DNA from 2 places in the Streptomyces sp. NPDC002676 genome. Region 2 is predicted to be linked to the other one. Evidence: predicted binding sites of a transcription regulator. Region 2 holds the regulator's gene; the other holds the start of a gene.
What was found. Region 2 encodes HrcA, which represses chaperone genes, less so after heat shock. Its sites were predicted from a motif close to TTNGCACTCNGNNNNNCNGAGTGCNAA; they were not measured.
Positions count from the first base shown of each region.

Region 1: the regulator HrcA is predicted to act here: its motif matches at 1,569-1,595, upstream of groES (co-chaperone GroES).

Region 1 covers NZ_JBSFVT010000008.1:314,547-324,952, reverse strand. Annotated here, with positions in the region: gene ACWD3E_RS24280 (polysaccharide deacetylase family protein) at 1-702, shown strand, start outside; gene ACWD3E_RS24275 (polysaccharide deacetylase family protein) at 699-1,523, shown strand; gene groES (co-chaperone GroES) at 1,742-2,050, shown strand; gene groL (chaperonin GroEL) at 2,165-3,793, shown strand; gene ACWD3E_RS24260 (ester cyclase) at 3,879-4,586, opposite strand; gene ACWD3E_RS24255 (SDR family NAD(P)-dependent oxidoreductase) at 4,672-5,445, opposite strand; gene ACWD3E_RS24250 (MOSC domain-containing protein) at 5,522-6,190, opposite strand; gene ACWD3E_RS24245 (LysR family transcriptional regulator) at 6,271-7,170, shown strand; gene ACWD3E_RS24240 (WhiB family transcriptional regulator) at 7,264-7,593, opposite strand; gene ACWD3E_RS24235 (response regulator transcription factor) at 7,975-8,586, shown strand; gene ACWD3E_RS24230 (sigma-70 family RNA polymerase sigma factor) at 9,233-9,820, shown strand; gene guaB (IMP dehydrogenase) at 9,950-10,406, shown strand, end outside.
Region 2 covers NZ_JBSFVT010000001.1:529,708-540,113, forward strand. Annotated here, with positions in the region: gene ACWD3E_RS02355 (DUF3097 domain-containing protein) at 1-408, opposite strand, end outside; gene ACWD3E_RS02360 (MBL fold metallo-hydrolase) at 443-1,177, opposite strand; gene hrcA (heat-inducible transcriptional repressor HrcA) at 1,362-2,378, shown strand; gene dnaJ (molecular chaperone DnaJ) at 2,379-3,515, shown strand; gene ACWD3E_RS02375 (nitronate monooxygenase) at 3,660-4,733, shown strand; gene ACWD3E_RS02380 (16S rRNA (uracil(1498)-N(3))-methyltransferase) at 4,730-5,479, shown strand; gene ACWD3E_RS02385 (VOC family protein) at 5,499-5,891, shown strand; gene ACWD3E_RS02390 (hypothetical protein) at 5,833-6,210, opposite strand; gene ACWD3E_RS02395 (hypothetical protein) at 6,324-6,896, shown strand; gene ACWD3E_RS02400 (S41 family peptidase) at 7,024-10,170, shown strand; gene ACWD3E_RS02405 (histidine triad nucleotide-binding protein) at 10,292-10,406, shown strand, end outside.

The DNA of each region.
Region 1 (10,406 bases), on a different contig from region 2:
GCCCGGCACTGGGGCCTGGCCCGCACCCCCTTGTCCCCGCCGGCCCCGCCCGCCAGGAAGCCGAGGATCACCGCACGCGCCGGCTTCGAGGTCACCGGGCAGGAGGAGGAGAACCTCCCCCCGGTCTTCACGACGATCCCCACCAAGCAGAGGGTCGTCTTCCTCACCATCGACGACGGCGCCGAGAAGGACCCCGCCTTCCTGCGCATGATGAGCGAGCTGAAGATCCCCTACACGGCCTTCCTCAGCAACTACCTGGTCAAGGACGACTACGGCTACTTCCGCAAGATGCAGTCCGAGGGTCACACCCTGAACAACCACACCATGACCCACCCCTACATGCCCGGCCTGTCCTACGAGCAGCAGAAGGACCAGATCTGCGGCATGCAGGCGGTCATGAAGAGGCAGTACGGCAAGGCCCCCACCGTCTTCCGCCCGCCGTACGGCAACTACAACGGCGACACTCTGCGCGCGGCCAAGGCCTGCGGGATCAAGTACGCGCCGATCTGGGACGAAGAGGTCTTCGTGGACCACTGGGAGTACCGCGAGTGGGACCGCAGCCTGCACCCCGGCGACATCGTGCTCACCCACTTCCGCGGCCGGGACGACTGGAACGGCACGATGATCGACGACATGCGCCGCTTCCTGAACAAGGTCACCGCCGAGGGGTACGCCGTGGCCCGCCTGGAGGACTACCTGTGAGGCGCGGAGGAAACCGGCGGGGCCTGGCGGCCGTCCTCGCCTCGGCCCTCCTCCTCACCGGCTGCGCCCAGTCCGTCGACCCCATCGAACGGCTCGGCAAGAAGGCGGCCCAGCGGGTACGGCAGCACACCTCCGCCGACCAGCCCTACCGCCACTGGGGCCTGGCGGCACCCCTGTCCCACCCGGCGCACCCCGCCAGGCGCCTGTCCGCCCGCACCCTCGGGGCGAAGGGCTCCGCCCTCCCGCCCGTGCTGGACCGCGTCCCCACTCACGACAAGGTCGTCTTCCTCACCTACGACGACGGCGCCGAGAAGGACCCCCGCTTCGCCGACATGGTCCGCGAACTCCGGCTCCCTGTCAGCATGTTCCTGGCCGGCGCCACGACCGGCCCGGTCCGCGCGCACACCGCCCGGCTGCGCTCGGCCGGCGCCGCCATCGAGAACCACACCCACGACCACCGCGCCCTGCCCGGACTGCCCTACGCCGACCAGCGCGCCGAGATCTGCGCCCAGCAGGACAGACTCCGCACCGGCCTGGGCCTCCACCCCCGCCTCCTGCGCCCGCCCTACGGCAACTACGACCCCACCACCCTGCGCGCGGCAGCGTCCTGTGGCATCTCCGCGGTCGTCCTGTGGCGAGCCACCATGGGTGCCCACACCCTGACCTTCACCCACGGCCCCCGCACCCTCCGCCCCGGCGACATCGTGGCCCTGAACCCGGACGGCACGAGGGGGCGGGCCCTGCGCGAGCGAACGACCCGCTTGCTGAGGCGGGCGCAGGAGAGGGGGCTGACGGTGGGGCGCCTGGAGGACTACCTGTAAATCGGCAGCGGGGTCCGGGGAAACAGGGCCGACGCGCCGTGCGTATTGGCACTCCGCTTGACCGAGTGCTAATCCCGGTCATAGTCTCGGCTCTGGCACTCCCCACTGGAGAGTGCCAACAAAGCGACGGGCAGGTCCGGCACCCGCGACGACGGATCCACCTGGTCGCCACCTCAGACAGTTAACCCCGTGAGATCTCCGAAGGGGGAGGTCGGATCGTGACGACCGCCAGCTCCAAGGTTGCCATCAAGCCGCTCGAGGACCGCATCGTGGTCCAGCCGCTGGACGCCGAGCAGACCACGGCCTCTGGCCTGGTCATCCCGGACACCGCGAAGGAGAAGCCCCAGGAGGGCGTCGTCCTGGCCGTGGGCCCGGGCCGCTTCGAGAACGGCGAGCGCCTTCCGCTCGACGTCAAGACCGGCGACATCGTGCTGTACAGCAAGTACGGCGGCACCGAGGTGAAGTACAACGGCGAGGAGTACCTCGTCCTCTCGGCTCGCGACGTGCTCGCGATCATCGAGAAGTAAACCTCGGCAACACTTGCCTTGAGCTGCGCCCCTGGCCCCCGCGACCGATAAGTAGCCGGGCGCCCGGGGCGCAGCTTTTTTCACCCACAGATTTCCGAGAGGGCTTCCGCTGTCATGGCGAAGATTCTGAAGTTCGACGAGGACGCCCGTCGCGCCCTTGAGCGCGGCGTCAACAAGCTTGCCGACACGGTGAAGGTGACGATCGGTCCCAAGGGCCGCAACGTCGTGATCGACAAGAAGTTCGGTGCCCCCACCATCACCAACGACGGTGTCACGATCGCCCGCGAGGTGGAGATCGAGGACCCGTACGAGAACCTCGGCGCGCAGCTGGTGAAGGAGGTGGCGACCAAGACCAACGACATCGCGGGTGACGGCACCACCACCGCCACCGTCCTCGCCCAGGCGCTCGTCCGCGAGGGCCTGAAGAACGTCGCCGCCGGCGCCTCCCCGGCCGCCCTGAAGAAGGGCATCGACGCGGCCGTCGCCGCGATCTCCGAGGACCTGCTGGCCACCGCGCGCCCGATCGAGGAGAAGTCCGACATCGCCGCCGTCGCCGCGCTGTCCGCCCAGGACCAGCAGGTCGGCGAGCTGATCGCCGAGGCGATGGACAAGGTCGGCAAGGACGGTGTCATCACCGTCGAGGAGTCCAACACCTTCGGTCTGGAGCTGGACTTCACCGAGGGCATGGCCTTCGACAAGGGCTACCTGTCGCCGTACTTCGTGACGGACCAGGAGCGCATGGAGGCCGTCCTCGAGGACCCCTTCATCCTCATCAACCAGGGCAAGATCGGCTCGATCGCCGACCTGCTGCCGCTGCTGGAGAAGGTCATCCAGGCCGGTTCCTCCCGGCCGCTGCTGATCATCGCCGAGGACGTCGAGGGCGAGGCCCTGTCGACCCTGGTCGTGAACAAGATCCGCGGCACCTTCAACGCCGTCGCCGTCAAGGCCCCGGGCTTCGGTGACCGCCGCAAGGCGATGCTGCAGGACATGGCGATCCTCACCGGCGCCACCGTCATCTCCGAGGAGGTCGGCCTCAAGCTCGACCAGGTCGGCGTCGACGTGCTCGGTTCCGCCCGCCGCGTCACCGTCACCAAGGACGACACCACGATCGTCGAGGGTGCCGGCAAGTCCGAGGATGTGCACGGCCGCGTCGCGCAGATCAAGGCCGAGATCGAGAACACCGACTCCGACTGGGACCGCGAGAAGCTCCAGGAGCGCCTCGCGAAGCTGGCCGGCGGCGTGTGCGTGATCAAGGTCGGCGCCGCCACCGAGGTGGAGCTGAAGGAGAAGAAGCACCGTCTGGAGGACGCCATCTCCGCGACCCGCGCCGCGGTCGAGGAGGGCATCGTCTCCGGTGGTGGCTCCGCTCTGGTCCACGCCTCCAAGGTCCTGGAGGGCAACCTCGACAAGTCCGGCGACGAGGCCACCGGTGTCGCCGTGGTCCGCAACGCCGTGGTCGAGCCGCTGCGCTGGATCGCGGAGAACGCGGGCCTCGAGGGCTACGTCATCGTCCACAAGGTCAAGGACCTGGAGAAGGGCAACGGCTACAACGCCGCCACCGGCGAGTACGGCGACCTGGTCAAGGCCGGCGTCATCGACCCGGTGAAGGTCACCCGTTCCGCCCTGGAGAACGCCGCCTCCATCGCCTCCCTGCTGCTCACGACCGAGACCCTGGTCGTCGAGAAGAAGGAAGAGGAGCCGGCCGAGGCGGGTCACGGCCACGGCCACGGCCACGCCCACTGAGCCACGCCGCTCTCGAGCGAAGGCCCGGCACCCAGGAAGGGGGCCGGGCCTTCGCCCTGTACTGCTCTAAAACTGCTGTACTGCGCTACTGCTCCAGCGCGTCGAGCGCGCCCAGCTGTTGCATCAGGCCCAGCTGGTCGTACTGCCACCACGTCTCGGCGATCTTGCCGTTCTCCGCGAACCGGAACAGGGTCAGCCCGGTCATGGAGACCTGCCTGCCGGTGGGCGCGATCCCCAGGAAGTCGCCCTTGTGCGTGGCGTTCCAGGCCCACCGGGCGCAGGCCTGGTTGCCCTGGGCGAGCACGCCCTCGATCGTGAACGCGAAATCGAAACCGCCGCGCCACATCCGGTACTCGCTGCGGGCGTTGTCCAGCCCGATGGTGTCCTGCGGGTTCGCCGGGTCGTGGCTGTGGATGTCCTCGTCCAGCAGGTCGTTCAGCGGGGGCAGCTCGCCCGCGACCGCGATCGCGTCGAAGAACCTGCGCACGGTGTCCTCGGCCAGCCGGTCGTCGCGTACGACGTCCAGGTCGGTGAACGTCGGCATCTCGTCGCACAGCGCGACCAGTTCCCGGAAGATCCGGTCGGTCTCCGGGAGGTTCGAGTTCCGCATCGCCTCCTCGTACGAGGGGAACTCCACCACTTCGACGATGTGCGACGCGTCCGAGCGGTCCTTGCCGACCACCGCGTGCGTCGCCGTGCGCTTCCCCTTGGTCTGCGCGACCCAGTCGTCCATGAGCCGGTTCATCTCGTCCAGCCGGCTGGTCTTGCACTCGATGAGCTGTACGAAGGTCATTCGACGCCGCCTTCCGGCCCCCCTGCCCCCGTTCCGTCACGCCCATTTTCGCACCGGAGCGACGGCGTCACCCGCCCGCCGGCCGCTACTGCGGCCCGTACTTGCGCCCCGTCTTCGACGAGATCCCGCCGAGCAGCGACCTCGGGGTCACCTTCACCAGGCCCATCAGTGCCTTGTAGCGGGGGTCCGGGATGGACAGCGACTTGCCGCGCGCGAGGTCGGCCAGCGCCGCCGTGACTACGTTGTCCGCGTCCAGCCACATCCAGCCGGGGATGTTGTCCGTGCCCATCCCGGCCCGCTGGTGGAACTCGGTGCGCACGAAACCGGGGCAGAGCGCCATCAGCCGCACCCCCGTGCCGGCGAGGTCCTTCGCCGCGCCCTGCGTGAACTGCACGACCCACGCCTTGGAGGCGCCGTACGTCCCCCGGGGCACGAAGGCGGCCACCGAGGCCACGTTCACCACTCCGCCGCGACCGCGCTCGCGCATCGCCTCGGCCGCCGCCGAGGTCAGCCTCAGCACTGCCTCGCAGTGCACCTTGAGCATCTTCAGCTCGTCCGCCATCGACACGTCGAGATAGCGGCCCTTGTTGCCGAACCCGGCGTTGTTGACCAGCAGATCGACCGGGTTGCGGCGGTCGCCGACCCGCTCCGCCACCGCCTCGATGCCCTTGTCCTCGGACAGGTCGGCGGTCAGCACCTCCGCCTCGATGCCGTGCCGGTCGTGCAGCTCGGTCGCCTGCTCGCGCAGCCGTTTGGTGTCCCGGGCCACCAGGACGAGGTCATGTCCGTCAGCCGCCAGCCGCCGCGCGAACGCGGCACCGATCCCCGCGGTCGATCCCGTAATCAGAGCCGTTGTCATGGCCCAAGGGTAGTGACCCGGACCGACAGAGTCCGCTGTCCGCCGGGCCTGTCCCGAAGACCGGACTGACGGGCGATCAGCCCCCGTACTTATCCACGTACTTGCGGGCCGCGGCCAGCGTCTCCGGGTGCAGCGCCTCGCCGGCCACGAGCAGCTGCGGCAGCAGTTCCCGCTCGGTGGTGACCGCGCGGAACTCCATCGCCGTCGTCACCGAATGGTCCGGCCGGTGCACGATCTCGATCTGGTCGCCCGCCCGTATGGAGCCCGGTTCGATCACCCGCAGGTAGGCACCCGTTGCGCCCTTCAGGGTGAACCTCTTCACCCAGCCCTGTTCGCCCAGGTGGCCCTGGAACGTGCGGCACGGCACACGCCCCGAGGTCACCTCCAGAACCACCTCGGAACCGATCCGCCAGCGCTCGCCGATCAGTGCCCCGGAGACGTCGAGTCCCTCCGTCGTGAGGTTCTCGCCGAAGCAGCCGTTGGCCAACGACCGGCCCAACTCGCGCTCCCAGTCGTCGAGGTCCTCGCGCGCGAAGGCGTACACGGCCTGGTCGTCCCCGCCGTGGTGCCGCAGGTCGCACACCGCGTCCCCGGCGACTCCGCTCGCCCCCACGCCCTTGGGTCCGGGGGCCGCCACCCGCACCGGACCGTCGACGGGCTGCTTGTCGATGCCCGTCAGGCCGTCCGGCTGGTCCGTGTACGGCACCGGACGGGGGCGGCCGAGATTGACAGAGAGAAGCTTCATGTACGCACGGTACGGGATCACCCCTCAAAGCATCGACGCATTATTGGGCGCCGCACCCAAGGTTGCCTTATGATTCAAGGGTGATCGAGGCCCGTCATCTCCGCGTCCTGCGCGCCGTCGCCACCACCGGCTCCTTCTCGGCGGCGGGGCGTGAACTGGGCTGCACCCAGCCCGCCGTCAGCCAGCAGATGAAGGCCCTGGAGGCCTCGGTCGGCACCCCGCTGCTGGTCCGCAGCGGCCGGGAGATGCGCCTCACCCAGGCCGGCGAGGCCCTCGTCCGGCACGCCTCCGGCATCCTCGCCGGGCTCACCGCCGCAGAGGAGGAGGTCGCCGCGATCGCGGGCCTCAGGGCCGGGCGGGTCCGGCTGGTCTCCTTCCCGAGCGGCAGCTCCACGCTGGTCCCCACCGCCCTGGCCGCCCTGCGCGCCGCCCACCCCGGCACCCGTGTCTCGCTGGAGGAGGCCGAGCCCCCGAGGTCCGTCGAACTGCTGCGCGGCGGCGACTGCGACGTGGCGCTGGCCTTCCGCTACGAGGGTGCAGCTCTCGTCGAGGACTATGACGACCTCGTCGTACGGCCCCTGCTGACGGACCGTCTGGTCGCCCTGGTGCCCGAACGGCACCGGCTCTCGCACGCGGAGTCCGTCGCCATAGGCGAACTGGCCGAGGAGCCCTGGATCGCGGGCTGCCCGCGCTGCCGCGGTCAGCTGGTGGAGGCGTGTGCGAGCGCCGGGTTCACCCCGCGCATCGACTTCGCCACGGACGACTATCCGGCGGTGGTCGGCCTGGTCCGTGCGGGTCTCGGGGTCGCGGTGCTGCCCCAGCTCGCGGTGGAGTCGGTACGGCCCACAGGAGTCCGGGCGGTGCGGCTGGAACCGGCGGTACGGCGGGAGATCGTCGCCCTCACCCTGCCCGACCTGGCACCGGTGCCGGCCGTGGCGGCGACGCTGGAACAGCTGGCCCGGGCGGCCGGGCACGTGTAGGAGCCCCCTCGCGGGGTCGGCGCAGGGGCCCGCGCAGAGTCATGGGCACGCGGCGCGCGTGCCCGGTGCGGGTTGGATTGAAGAAACGTTCCTTCAGGTGTTCGGGGCTGCCTCCCCGCCGGGGGTCGAAGCCGACACCAGGCGGTTTCGGGCCCGTCCCATCAACTCTTCGCGCTCGTCCTCGGTCAGGCCGCCCCACACGCCGTACGGCTCACGCACCGCCAGCGCGTGCGCGGCGCACTCCGCACGGACCGGGCACCTCATGCAGACCTCTTTGGCCGAGTTCTCACGAGCGCTCCGAGCCGCCCCGCGCTCGCCCTCCGGGTGGAAGAAGAGCGAGCTGTCCACCCCGCGGCAGGCAGCGAGCAACTGCCAGTCCCACAGGTCCGCGTTCGGTCCGGGAAGGCGGGAGAAATCTGCCATTACGTGACCCCTTGTAGCCGTTCTGGGCGGATACGGTGCCATCGACCGTACATCTCCGGTCTAAGGAGATGAAAATATGACTCATTGCGAATCTAGCCCCGGACACTGCGAAACGGGAAGAAAATCGTCTAAATGGGGCATAGGTTGTGATGAAAAGTTGAGGGTCCGTCGGGCATGTCTGCATCGTGTTGGCTCCCTCACGTAGAGTGCCGAAGACGGCGTGCGGCCCCGTAACTCTTTCGAGTGACCGTCGTTGAGAGTGCGGAGGCGGTTGAAAAAACAAGCGCTCGGGCAGGCGTCCGAGACGGTCGACCGCACAGGTGACGATTCCGTACCAGCCTGGAGGCTCAAGGTGACGCGCATCAGCTGCGGAGGGCGGTCATGACATCCGTCCTCGTCTGCGACGACTCCCCGCTTGCCCGAGAGGCGCTGCGCCGCGCGGTGGCGACCGTGCCCGGCGTCGAGCGCGTGACCACGGCGGCCAACGGCGAGGAAGTCCTCCGCCGCTGGGGCGCCGACCGCTCCGACCTGATCCTGATGGACGTACGCATGCCCGGCCTGGGCGGCGTCGAGACCGTGCGCCGGCTGCTGTCCGCCGATCCGGGCGCGCGCATCATCATGCTCACCGTCGCCGAGGACCTCGACGGCGTGGCCCTCGCGGTCGCCGCCGGCGCCCGGGGCTACCTGCACAAGGACGCCTCGCGCGCGGAGCTGCGCGCCACGGTGACGCAGGCCCTCGCCGACCCGACCTGGCGACTCGCCCCGCGCCGCCTGCGCTCGGCGGAGATGGGTGCCGCGCCCACGCTCACCGCGCGCGAGATCCAGGTGCTGGAGGGCATGAGCCACGGCCGCTCCAACGCCGAGATCGGCCGGGAGCTGTTCCTCTCCGAGGACACCGTCAAGACGCACGCCCGCCGCCTGTTCAAGAAGCTCGGCGCCTCGGACCGGGCCCACGCGGTGGCGCTCGGCTTCCGCTGGGGACTGGTCCGGTAGGAAGTGCGCCACGGCGGGGCAGCGGTCCGCCGACCGGATTCCCCCGCCTGCCACGCCGCGGGCGGGGCCGGCCGACGCCGGAACACTCCGCGCGCCGGGCGGGCTCCTGACGCCGAGCGCGCTCCCACCGCCCGGGCGGGCCGACCGGGAGCCGGTCTCTCCGGCCGCGCCCCGGGGGCGCGTCGGCGGAGGTCGCTCTGTGCTGCGGCCCCGGATGCGAGGGGTGAGCGGGGCTGCGGGGCGGCTCACCTTGCGCGGACCGTGAGCGGCGGGTGCGTCTGCCACGGGATCCCTGGCTGTTCGCACGGGATTCCCCGTCGCACTCGCAGGATCCCCGGCTCTGTGCGCGGAATTTCCGGCCGCTTCTCTGACCTGCTGTGTTGCCCATCATCCCGGGGCGCGGACTCGCCGGTTGCCGACCCGTGGCCCCTTCCCGGAGTGCGGGATGCGGCTGCCCGGCGGACGGCCGATGCTTGTTTCGCCGCGGATGCCGCATCCTTGAGATGTGGAGTCTCTCGGGGACGAGTCGGTCGAGCGGAAGGGGAGGGCGCAGGAGATGAGTGCCGGCGCACCTGCTCATAACGCTTCGGTGCACAACCAAGAGCACGATGCGACGGACCGGACGGCCGCAGGGCACCATGGACCGATGCGCGACGACGAGGCGGGCACGGCCCACGGGGCGATCGGTGCCCTGGTGCACCGTGCCGTCGACGGGGACGCGCAGGCCACGCACGATCTGCTCGCGCACGTCCACCCGCTGGCGCTGCGCTACTGCCGCACCCGGCTGTCCCGGCTCCCCGGGGACGCGCGCCACTTCGTGGAGGACCTCGCCCAGGAGGTCTGCGTAGCCGTCCTGCTCGCCCTGCCGCGCTACCGCGACACCGGCCGCCCCTTCGAGGCGTTCGTCTTCGCCATCGCCTCCCACAAGGTCGCCGACCTCCAGCGCGCCGCGATGCGGCACCCGGGCTCCACGGCGGTGCCGTCCGACGAGATGCCGGAGCGGCCCGACGACTCCCTCGGCCCCGAGGAGCGCGCCCTGCTCAGCAGCGATGCCGAGTGGGCCAAGAAGCTGCTGGCCAACCTCCCGGAGAACCAGCGCGAGCTGCTGCTGCTGCGTATCGCCGTGGGCTTGACCGCGGAGGAGACCGGGCAGATGTTGGGAATGTCACCCGGGGCGGTCCGGGTTGCCCAGCACCGCGCGCTGAGCCGGCTGCGGGCGCTGGCCGAGCAGTAAGAACAGGCGCGGCGACGGTTCTGTACGAACATACGAAGCCGAAGGCGATCTCGCACCGTGGAATTTGCTGGCCACGCTTCCCGTTAGCATGGACATCCGCACCGATCAAGGCCATTTGGGGAAGGTGTCATGACTGCCAACGTCGACGGAGTGCCCGGAAAATTCGCGACACTCGGGCTGACCTACGACGACGTGCTGCTGCTGCCGGGCCCGTCGGACATGGCGCCCGACGAGATCGACACCGCCTCGTACGTCTCCAAGAACGTGCGGGTGAACATCCCGCTGCTGTCCGCCGCCATGGACAAGGTGACCGAGTCCCGCATGGCGATCGCGATGGCCCGCCAGGGCGGTGTCGGCGTTCTGCACCGCAACCTGTCCATCGAGGACCAGGCCAACCAGGTCGACCTGGTGAAGCGCTCCGAGTCCGGCATGGTCACCGACCCGATCACGGTGCACCCCGAGGCCACGCTCGCCGAGGCCGACGCGATCTGCGCCAGGTTCCGCATCAGCGGCGTCCCGGTGACCGACGGCGACAAGAAGCTGCTCGGCATCGTCACCAACCGCGACATGGCCTTCGAGAGCGACC
Region 2 (10,406 bases):
CTCCACGACCACGCCCTCGATGCGCAGGTCGTCGCCCCACACCTTCTCGACCAGCTCGGCGTCGTGCCGGCCCTCGACATAGATGCGGCCGGCGCGGGCCACGCGAGCCCTGGCACCGGGGACGGCTACCGAGCCGGAGGCCGTGCGGGTGGGCCTCACCGGACCTGAAGACGGCCGTACGAGCGTCACCACCCGCCCCTCCAGCAGGAAGCCCCGCGGCTCCAGCGGGAACACCCGGTGCTTGCCGAAGCGGTCCTCCAGGGTCACTGTGCCCGCCTCGCAGCGGATCACCGCGCCGCAGAAGCCGGTGCCGGGCTCCTCCACCACAAGGCCGGGCTCCGCCGGGACCTCTGGTGCGGGCTGCTGCTTCTTCCACGGAGGGGTGAGATCGGGGGAGTACTGGCGCATTCGGATGACGATAGGAGAAGCAGCGGACCCCCGTTCACGACACGCCGAAACGTGCCGCCAGCTCGTCGCGTTGCCGTCGTACGAAGGCCGCGTCCACCACCGCTCCGTGACCGGGCACGTACAGCGCGTCCTCGCCGCCCAGCGCCAGCAGGCGGTCCAGTGCGTCGGGCCAGCGGGACGGGATCGCGTCCGGGCCCGCCTGGGGCTCACCGGACTCCTCGACCAGGTCGCCGCAGAAGACCACCTCCGGGTCACCCGGTACGAGGACCGCCAGGTCGTACGCCGTATGGCCCGGGCCCACGTTGGCCAGCAGTACCTGCCTGCCGCCGCCCAGGGCCAGCGTCCACTCGCCCGAGACCAGATGGTGGGGAGGGGCCAGGGCTTCCACGGCCTCGTCCGCGTCGGCCGGCGGCAGGCCGTGGCGGATCGCGTCCTGGCGCAGCTCCTCGCGCTCGTACGTGAACACCGCGTCCAGGCCCACCGCCCCGTACACCTCCGCCCCGGCGAACCCGCCGGCGAACGCGGCGGCGCCGAAGACGTGGTCGAAGTGCGGATGCGTGAGAGCGAGATGGGTCACACGGCGACCCGCGAGCGCCTGCGCCCGCGCCCGCACCCGCGCGCCCTCGGCCAGGCTCGACCCGGCGTCCACCAAGAGCGCCGTACCCTCCCCCAGAACCAGCCCCACGGTGCAGTCCCAGCCGGGCAGCCGGCACCGTCCGACCCCCGCGGCGAGCCGCTCCCACTCCACCTCTTCCCAAGTCACCGTCATACCGCGACGCTAGCGACAACGGTCATCCTGAACACGGACCGGGCACGGTGGCGCGGGGACCGGCCTTGCCCGGGGCGTACCCCACAGCCGTACACTGGGCCGGGGAAGGCTGGCACTCGCGTGCGAAGAGTGCCAGGCGGACGACCCGAAGGGCCCAGGGACGACGTGCTGGAGGTGCGCGCGAATGCTGAGTGAACGCAGGCTTCAGGTGCTGCGCGCCATCGTCCAGGACTACGTGGGCACCGAGGAGCCAGTGGGCTCGAAGGCGCTCACCGAGCGGCACAACCTCGGCGTCTCCCCGGCAACCGTGCGCAACGACATGGCGGCCCTGGAGGACGAGGGGTTCATCGCGCAGCCGCACACCAGTGCGGGGCGGATCCCCACCGACAAGGGTTACCGGCTGTTCGTCGACAAGCTCGCCGGCGTCAAGCCGATGACCGCGCCGGAGCGGCGGGCGATCCAGAACTTCCTGGACGGCGCCGTCGATCTCGACGACGTCGTGGCGCGGACCGTGCGGCTGCTCGCGCAGCTCACACGGCAGGTCGCCGTCGTGCAGTACCCGTCGCTGACCCGGTCCACCGTGCGGCACGTGGAACTGCTCTCGCTCGCTCCCGCGCGCGTGATGCTCGTGCTGATCACGGACACCGGCCGGGTCGAGCAGCGGATGGTCGACTGCCCGGCGCCGTTCGGCGAGTCCTCGCTGGCGGATCTGCGGGCGCGGCTGAACAGCCGGGTCGCGGGGCGCCGGTTCACGGACGTGCCGCGGCTGGTCGAGGACCTGCCCGAGGCCTTCGAGGCCGAGGACCGCGGCACGGTCTCGATGGTGCTCTCCACACTGCTGGAGACGCTCGTCGAGGAGAACGAGGAGCGGCTGATGATCGGCGGAACCGCCAATCTGACCCGCTTCGGACATGACTTTCCCCTCACGATCCGGCCGGTGCTCGAGGCGCTGGAGGAGCAGGTCGTGCTCCTCAAGCTCCTGGGCGAGGCGAAGGATCCGGGCGTGACCGTGCGCATCGGGCACGAGAACGCCCATGAGGGACTCAACTCCACCTCCGTCGTGTCGGTCGGCTACGGTTCGGGCGGCGAGGCAGTCGCCAAGCTCGGCGTGGTCGGACCGACCCGCATGGACTACCCGGGAACGATGGGAGCGGTACGCGCAGTGGCACGGTACGTCGGACAGATCCTGGCGGAGTCGTAAGTGGCCACGGACTACTACGCCGTTCTCGGCGTGCGCCGCGACGCGTCGCAGGATGAGATCAAGAAGGCGTTCCGCAGGCTCGCGCGCGAGCTGCATCCGGACGTCAACCCCGATCCGAAGACCCAGGAGCGGTTCAAGGAGATCAACGCCGCTTACGAGGTGTTGTCGGACCCGCAGAAGAAGCAGGTCTACGACCTCGGCGGCGACCCGCTCTCGCAGTCGGGCGGGGCCGGTGCGGGCGGCTTCGGGGCCGGTGGCTTCGGCAACTTCTCCGACATCATGGACGCGTTCTTCGGCACGGCGTCGCAGCGCGGCCCGCGCTCGCGCACCCGGCGCGGCCAGGACGCGATGATCCGCATCGACGTCGAGCTGGACGAGGCGGCCTTCGGGACGACCAAGGAGATCCAGGTCGACACGGCGGTCGTCTGCAACACCTGCAGCGGTGAGGGCGCGGCGCCGGGCACCTCCGCCCAGACGTGTGACATGTGCCGGGGCCGCGGTGAGGTCTCGCAGGTCACCCGCTCCTTCCTGGGCCAGGTCATGACCTCGCGGCCCTGCCCCCAGTGCCAGGGCTTCGGCACGGTCGTGCCGAACCCTTGCCCGGAGTGCGCAGGCGACGGGCGTGTCCGCTCCCGCCGCACTCTTACGGTGAAGATCCCGGCCGGTGTCGACAACGGCACGCGGATCCAGCTCGCCGGTGAGGGTGAGGTCGGGCCGGGCGGCGGTCCCGCCGGTGACCTCTACGTCGAGATCCACGAGCTGCCGCACCCGATGTTCCAGCGGCGCGGCGACGACCTGCACTGCACGGTCACCATCCCGATGACGGCGGCGGCCCTCGGCACGAAGGTGCCGCTGGAGACGCTGGACGGGCTGGAGGAGGTCGACATCCGGCCCGGTACGCAGTCCGGGCAGTCGATTCCGCTGCACAACCGTGGTGTCACGCATCTGCGGGGTGGCGGGCGGGGTGACCTGATCGTGCACGTCGAGGTGCAGACGCCGACCAAGCTGGATCCGGAGCAGGAGCGGCTGCTGCGCGAGCTGGCGAAGCTGCGCGGTGAGGAGCGTCCGCAGGGGCAGTTCCAGCCGGGGCAGCAGGGGCTGTTCTCGCGGCTGAAGGACGCGTTCAACGGTCGCTGACCGTTGGCGAGGCCTAGGGTCCAAGGGGCTCCGCCCCTTGGACCCCGCCACCCGCCCCCCGACTCGGTCGGCCGAGAAGAAGTGGCATGTGCCAGGGGGAAGGGTGGATTCGGACTTGTTCGAAGGACGTGACAACATGCGGTCATGTCCTCCGCACTGACCGATCTCTTCCCCCACCCGATCGTGCAGGCCCCCATGGCGGGCGGTGTCTCCGTCCCGCAGCTCGCCGCAGCCGTCTCCGAGGCCGGTGGTCTCGGGTTCCTTGCCGCCGGGTACAAGACCGCCGACGGCATGTACCAGGACATCAAGCAGCTGCGGGCGCTCACGAGCCGCCCCTTCGGCGTGAACGTGTTCATGCCGCAGCCCGAGTATGCCGAGTCCGGCGCCGTCGAGGTCTACGCCCACCAGCTGGCCGGTGAGGCCGCCTGGTACGAGACCGAGCTGGGCGACCCGGACAGCGGACGGGACGACGGCTACGACGCCAAGCTCGCCGTCCTGCTCGACAATCCGGTGCCGGTCGTCTCCTTCCACTTCGGCATCCCGAGCCGGGACGCCCTCGACTCCCTCCGCCGCGCCGGGACCCTCACCCTGGTCACCGCCACCACCGCCGAGGAGGCCCTCGCGGTGGAGCGGGCCGGTGCGGACGGGGTGATCGCGCAGGGCGTGGAGGCCGGCGGCCACCAGGGCACCCACCGGGACATCCCGGAGAACGACGGCTCCGGCCTCGGACTTTTGTCCCTGATCGCCCAGGTCCGTGATGCCGTGAGCATCCCGGTCGTCGCCGCCGGCGGCATCATGCGCGGCAGCCAGATCGCCGCGGCCCTCGCGGGGGGCGCGAGCGCGGCCCAGCTGGGCACCGCCTTCCTCGCCACCACCGAGTCCGGCGCCAGCCCCCTGCACAAGCAGGCGCTCACCAACCCCCTGTTCGCGCGCACCGAGTTGACCCGTGCGTTCTCCGGCCGCCCGGCGCGCGGACTGGTCAACCGGTTCATGCGCGAGCACGGCCGCTACGCCCCCGCCGCCTACCCCGAGATCCACCACCTGACCTCGCCGCTGCGCAAGGCCGCCGCCAAGGCCGGTGACCCGCAGGGCATGGCGCTGTGGGCGGGCCAGGGGCACCGCATGGCCCGCGAACTGCCCGCCGGGCAGCTGGTGGAGCTGCTGGCCGCCGAACTCGCCGACGCCCGGGCGGCGTTGTCCCACGGAGGCGCGCGATGACGGCCCCCGTCTTCGTCGTCGAGCACTTCCGAGCCGAAGGCAGCGGCCACTACGTCCTGGACGGCCCCGAGGGGCGGCACGCGGTCTCCGTGAAGCGGCTCCAGGCCGGCGAGGAGGTCGTCCTCACCGACGGCAACGGGCGCTTCGCGGTGTGCGACGTGATCGGCACCGAGGGCAAGGACCGGCTGATCGTCCGCATGAGCACGGTGGAGGAGGAGCCCGAGCCCTCGCCCCGGATCACCGTCGTCCAGGCCCTGCCCAAGGGCGACCGGGGTGAAGTCGCCGTGGAGACCATGACCGAGGTCGGCGTCGACGCGATCGTGCCCTGGCAGGCCGCCCGCTGCATCACCCAGTGGAAGGGCGACCGCGGTCTGAAGGCCCTCGGCAAGTGGCGGGCCACCGCCCGCGAGGCCGGCAAGCAGTCCCGCCGGGTCCGCTTCCCGGAGGTCGCGGACGCGGCAACGACCAAGCAGGTTGCCGCACTTCTCGCCAAAGCCGATTTCGCCGCCGTGCTCCACTCCGACTTCGAGCACGACAGTGCGCCGCTCGCCACCGCCGAACTCCCCGACCAGGGCGAGATCGTGCTGGTCGTCGGGCCCGAAGGAGGCGTGTCCCGCGACGAGTTGGCGCTTTTCGAGGGGGCGGGCGCGCAGGCCTGCGTGCTCGGTCCTACCGTATTGCGTACGTCCACTGCCGGCACCGCCGCGACGGCCCTCCTCCTGGGACGCACCGGCCGCTGGTCCTGACCGACAACGGGGGAACTCCATGGAACTCGCCCAAGTCCGGCTCCTCGTCACCGACTTCGCCGCCTCCTACCGCTTCTACGCCGACACCCTCGGCCTCAAGCCGCAGTCGGGGGCGACCGAGGGGCCGTACGAGAAGTTCAGCCCGCACGCCGGCTCCGCAGGAATAGCCCTGCAGGACCGCTCGATGATGGCCGAGGTCCTGAACGAACTCGGCGACACCGCCACCGGCCACCGCTCCCTGGTGGTGCTGCGCGTGGACAACCTCGACACCTACTGCGACGAGATCACCACCCGGGGCGCGACCCTGATCCACGGCCCGGCCCCCATGACCGACCGCATGCGCGTCGCCCACCTCAAGGACCCGGAGGGCAACCTGGTGGAACTCCAGGAGTGGCTCCTCCTGCGCGGCTGACGGCGACACCGGGCAGCAGGGCCCATCCGTCCACCTCACCGGCCTCCAGGCCGAGCCGCCGCACGGCGTCGGCGAAGGCCCGCACGACTCCCGGCTCGTGCAGATTGACCGTGTGCCCGCGGTCGTCGAACACGAGCCCGGAGTGCGTGTACGCCCCGGCGGCGACCCCGTGGAACACGATCCGGGTGGCGGCCCCGTCCCGGTGGAGCGACAGGATCTCCTGGCAGGTCCCCGCGTCGTCGTGGCGGTGCCGGACGGTCCACCGGTACTCCGTCCCGTCCTCGACGACCAGCCGCCTGAGCCTGCGTTCGCTGCGCATCGCGCCAGCGTAGACGGGACCGGACGGGCGTCACCCGAAGGTGATGTTCCCGAACGTGTGAGTGGCCGCAAGTGGCCTACCGCCCCGGCCGGGCCGGTGGCACGCTGCACTTCATGGGGGCATTGAGACGGAACGGACAGCGGACGGGGACCGGGCGGGTCGTGGCCATTGCGGGGCTCGCGGTGCTCGCCGGGGGCGCGCTGGTGGCGTGTGATCCGGGCGGGCTGAGTTCCGCGTCGGCCGCGTACACCACCAGTACGACCGCGAGGGCCGAGCTGAAACGGCAGCACGTGGACGTCAGTTGGCTCAACTGCACCGGCCGGGGCGGTGACACGCCCGGCAGGTCGCACTCGCCGACGCGGAAAACCGTCGTCTCGGTCGACTGCCAGGGCCGTACCGGCGACGGGCGGAAGATCACCGTCACCGGGAAGGTGACCAAGGCCGTCGACGGCGCCTGTGTGCGCGGCGATCTGACGGCCAGGGTCGGCGGCAGGCAGGTGTTCCACGTGAGCGGGCTCGGCGACTGCAGCTCCAAGCCCGGCCCTTCGTACCGGCCCTCGTACAGACCTTCGTACAAGCCGTCCTACCGGCTGCCCGGCGGGTCCCGGCCCACGGTGACGGTCACCGTCACTCGCACCCTCTGGTGCAAGGGCGACCCGACCTGCTGGCCGGCGCAGGGCAAGTGATCGGAAACCGGGGCGGGAACCGCCGGGCGCTGCGTAGGCTGACCAGGTGACTCAGGGCGCTACGACGGACTCCTCGGCATCCCCGGCATCCTCGGCCTACCTCCGGTTCCCCCACCTGCGCGGCGACTTGGTGACCTTCGTCGCCGAGGACGACGTCTGGCTGGCGCCCCTCGACGGCGGCCGGGCCTGGAGGGTCAGCGCCGACAACAGGCCGGTGACCCACCCCCGGATATCCCCCGACGGAACCTCCATCGCCTGGACCTCCACCCGGGACGGCGCGCCCGAGGTGCACGTCGCCCCGGTCGTCGGCGGTTCCGCCACCCGCCTCACCCACTGGGGCAGCCGGCGCACCGCCGTACGCGGCTGGACCCCGGACGGGCGGGTGCTCGCGCTCGGCGCGCAGGGCCGGCCCAGCAGCCGCCCCTGGGCGCACGCCGTGCCGCTGGACGGCGGACCGGCCGAGACCCTGCCCCACGGGCCCGTCGGCGACGTGGCGTTCGGCCCGGCCACCGTGCTCCAGTCCGCGACCATGGGCCGCGAGGCCGCCCACTGGAAGCGGTACCGGGGCGGTACGGCGGGCAAGCTGTGGATCGACCCCGACGGCACCGGCGCGTTCGTACGACTGCACGCCGAACTGGACGGCAACCTCGAGTGCCCGGTGTGGGTGGGCGAGCGCCTCGCGTTCCTCTCCGACCACGAGGGCACCGGCGCCCTGTACTCCTCCCTCGCCGACGGCTCCGACCTGCGCCGGCACACCCCGCATGAGGGAGGCTTCTACGCCCGGCACGCGGCCGGTGACGGCAGCCGGGTCGTGTACGCCTCCGGCGGCGAACTATGGCTGCTGGAGGATCTGGAGGGCGCCGAGCCGCGCCGGCTCGACGTCCGGCTCGGCGGGCCCCGGCTGGACCTGCGGCCGTACCCGGTGAACGCCGCCCGCTGGTTCGGGGCCGCCTCCCCCGACCACACCGCGCGCGGCAGCGCCGTGTGCGTGCGCGGCGGCGTCCACTGGGTCACCCACCGCTCCGGGCCCGCCCGCGCGCTGGCCGCCACCCCCGGCGTCCGCGCCCGGCTGCCGCGCACCTTCCGCGCCGACGGCGAGGAGTGGGTGGTGTGGGTGACCGACGCCGAGGGCGACGACGCCCTGGAGTTCGCCCCCGCGACCGGGACCGTACCCGGCGCCACCCCGCGCCGGCTCGCCGCCGGACAGCTCGGCAGGGTCCTGGAGCTGGCCATGGCGCCCGACGGCAGCCGGGCCGCCGTCGCCGCGCACGACGGGCGGCTTCTGCTCGTCGAGCGGGAGACCGGCGAGGTCCGCGAGGTCGACCGCTGCGACGACGGCGAGGTCTGCGGGCTGGCCTTCTCGCCCGACTCCGCCTGGCTCGCCTGGGCCCACCCCGGCCCGCGCCCGCTGTCCCAGCTGCGCATCGCCCACACCACCGACCTGTCGGTCACCGAGGCGACCCCGCTGCGCTTCCAGGACTACGCGCCCGCCTTCACCCTCGACGGCAAGCACCTCGCCTTCCTCTCCAACCGCGCCTTCGACCCGGTCTACGACGAGCACGTCTTCGACCTCGCGTTCGTGGTCGGCGCCCGCCCGCACCTGATCACCCTGGCCGCCACCACCCCGTCCCCGTTCGGCCCGCAGCGGCACGGCCGCCCCTTCGAGACCCCCGACAAGGACGAGACCCCCGACAGCGAGGGCACCCCCGCCACCCGGATCGACCTCGACGGCCTCGCCGACCGCATCGTCCCCTTCCCGGTGGAAGCCGGCCGGTACTCCACGCTCCGTGCCGCCAAGGACGGCGTGCTCTGGCTGCGCCACCCCGTCCACGGCGTCCTCGGCGCCTCCCGCGCCCACCCCGAGGACCCCGACCCGCACACCGAGCTGGAGCGCTACGACCTCGCCCAGCGGCGCCTGGAGCACCTGGCCTCCGACGCCGGCCACTTCGAGGTCAGCGGCGACGGCAAACGCGTCCTGCTGTGGACCGACAGCCGCCTCCGGGTCGTCCCCAGCGACCGCCGTACCGGCACCGACGACGACGGCGACAACAGCGTCGGCGTCGACCTCGCCCGGGTCCGGCAGACCGTCGACCCGGCCGCCGAGTGGCGGCAGATGTACGACGAGACCGGCCGGCTCATGCGCGACCACTTCTGGCGGCCCGACCTCGGCGGCGTCGACTGGACCGCCGTCCTCGACCGCTACCGCCCCCTGCTGCACCGCCTCGCCACCCACGACGACCTGGTCGACCTGCTGTGGGAGGTGCACGGCGAACTCGGCACCTCGCACGCCTACGTCAGCCCGCCCGGCCGGTACCGCGGCGGCCCCCGGCAGGGCCTGCTCGGCGCCGACATCTCCCGTCACCCGGACGGCAGTTGGCGCATCGACCGCATCCTGCCCTCGGAGACCTCCGACCCCGACGCCCGCTCCCCGCTCGCCGCACCCGGCGTCGCCGTACGCCCCGGAGACGCGATCGTCGCCGTCGCCGGACACCCCGTCGACCCGGTCACCGGCCCCGGCCCGCTGCTCGTCGGCACGGCCGGACACCCGGTGGAGCTGACCGTCTCCCCGGCGGGCGGGGGCGAGCTGCGGCACACCGTCGTCGTGCCCGTCGCCGACGAGGAGCCCCTGCGCTACCACGCCTGGGTCGCCGGCCGCCGCGCCCACGTCCATGCGGCCTCCGACGGCCGGCTCGGCTACCTCCACGTCCCCGACATGCAGGCCCCCGGCTGGGCGCAGATCCACCGCGACCTGCGCGTGGAGGTCGCCCGCGAGGGGCTCGTGGTCGACGTCCGGGAGAACCGGGGCGGGCACACCTCCCAGCTCGTCGTGGAGAAACTCGCCCGGCGCATCATCGGCTGGGACATGCCGCGCGGCATGCGGCCCACCAGCTACCCGCTGGACGCGCCCCGGGGACCGGTCGTCGCCGTCGCCGACGAGTTCTCCGGCTCCGACGGCGACATCGTGAACGCGGCGATCAAGGCCCTCGGCATCGGCCCGGTCGTCGGCACCCGCACCTGGGGCGGAGTCGTCGGCATCGACAGCCGCTACCAACTCGTCGACGGCACACTGATCACCCAGCCGAAGTACGCGATCTGGCTGGAGGGTTACGGCTGGGACGTCGAGAACCACGGCGTCGACCCGGACGTGGAGGTCGTACAGCGCCCACAGGACTGGGCGGAGGGGCGGGACGCTCAGCTGGACGAGGCAGTGAGGCTTGCTTTGGAGGCGCTGGAAACGGCGCCTGCGAAGACACCGCCGACAATGCCCGCCTAAGGGGCGCGGGACTGTATCGACATGCGGCTCCGCCGCGTGGGCGCGCCCAGCCACATACGACGCGCACCCGAACGACTACGATGCCCCCCACTGGATCATCCGGCGAAAGGAAGCGGAGCGCATGGCGGGAGAACCGCAGGACGACTGCCTGTTCTGCAAGATCGTCGAGGGACACATCCCGGCGACGATCGTCCGCGAGACGGAAACCACCGTTGCCTTCCGGGACATAAACCCCC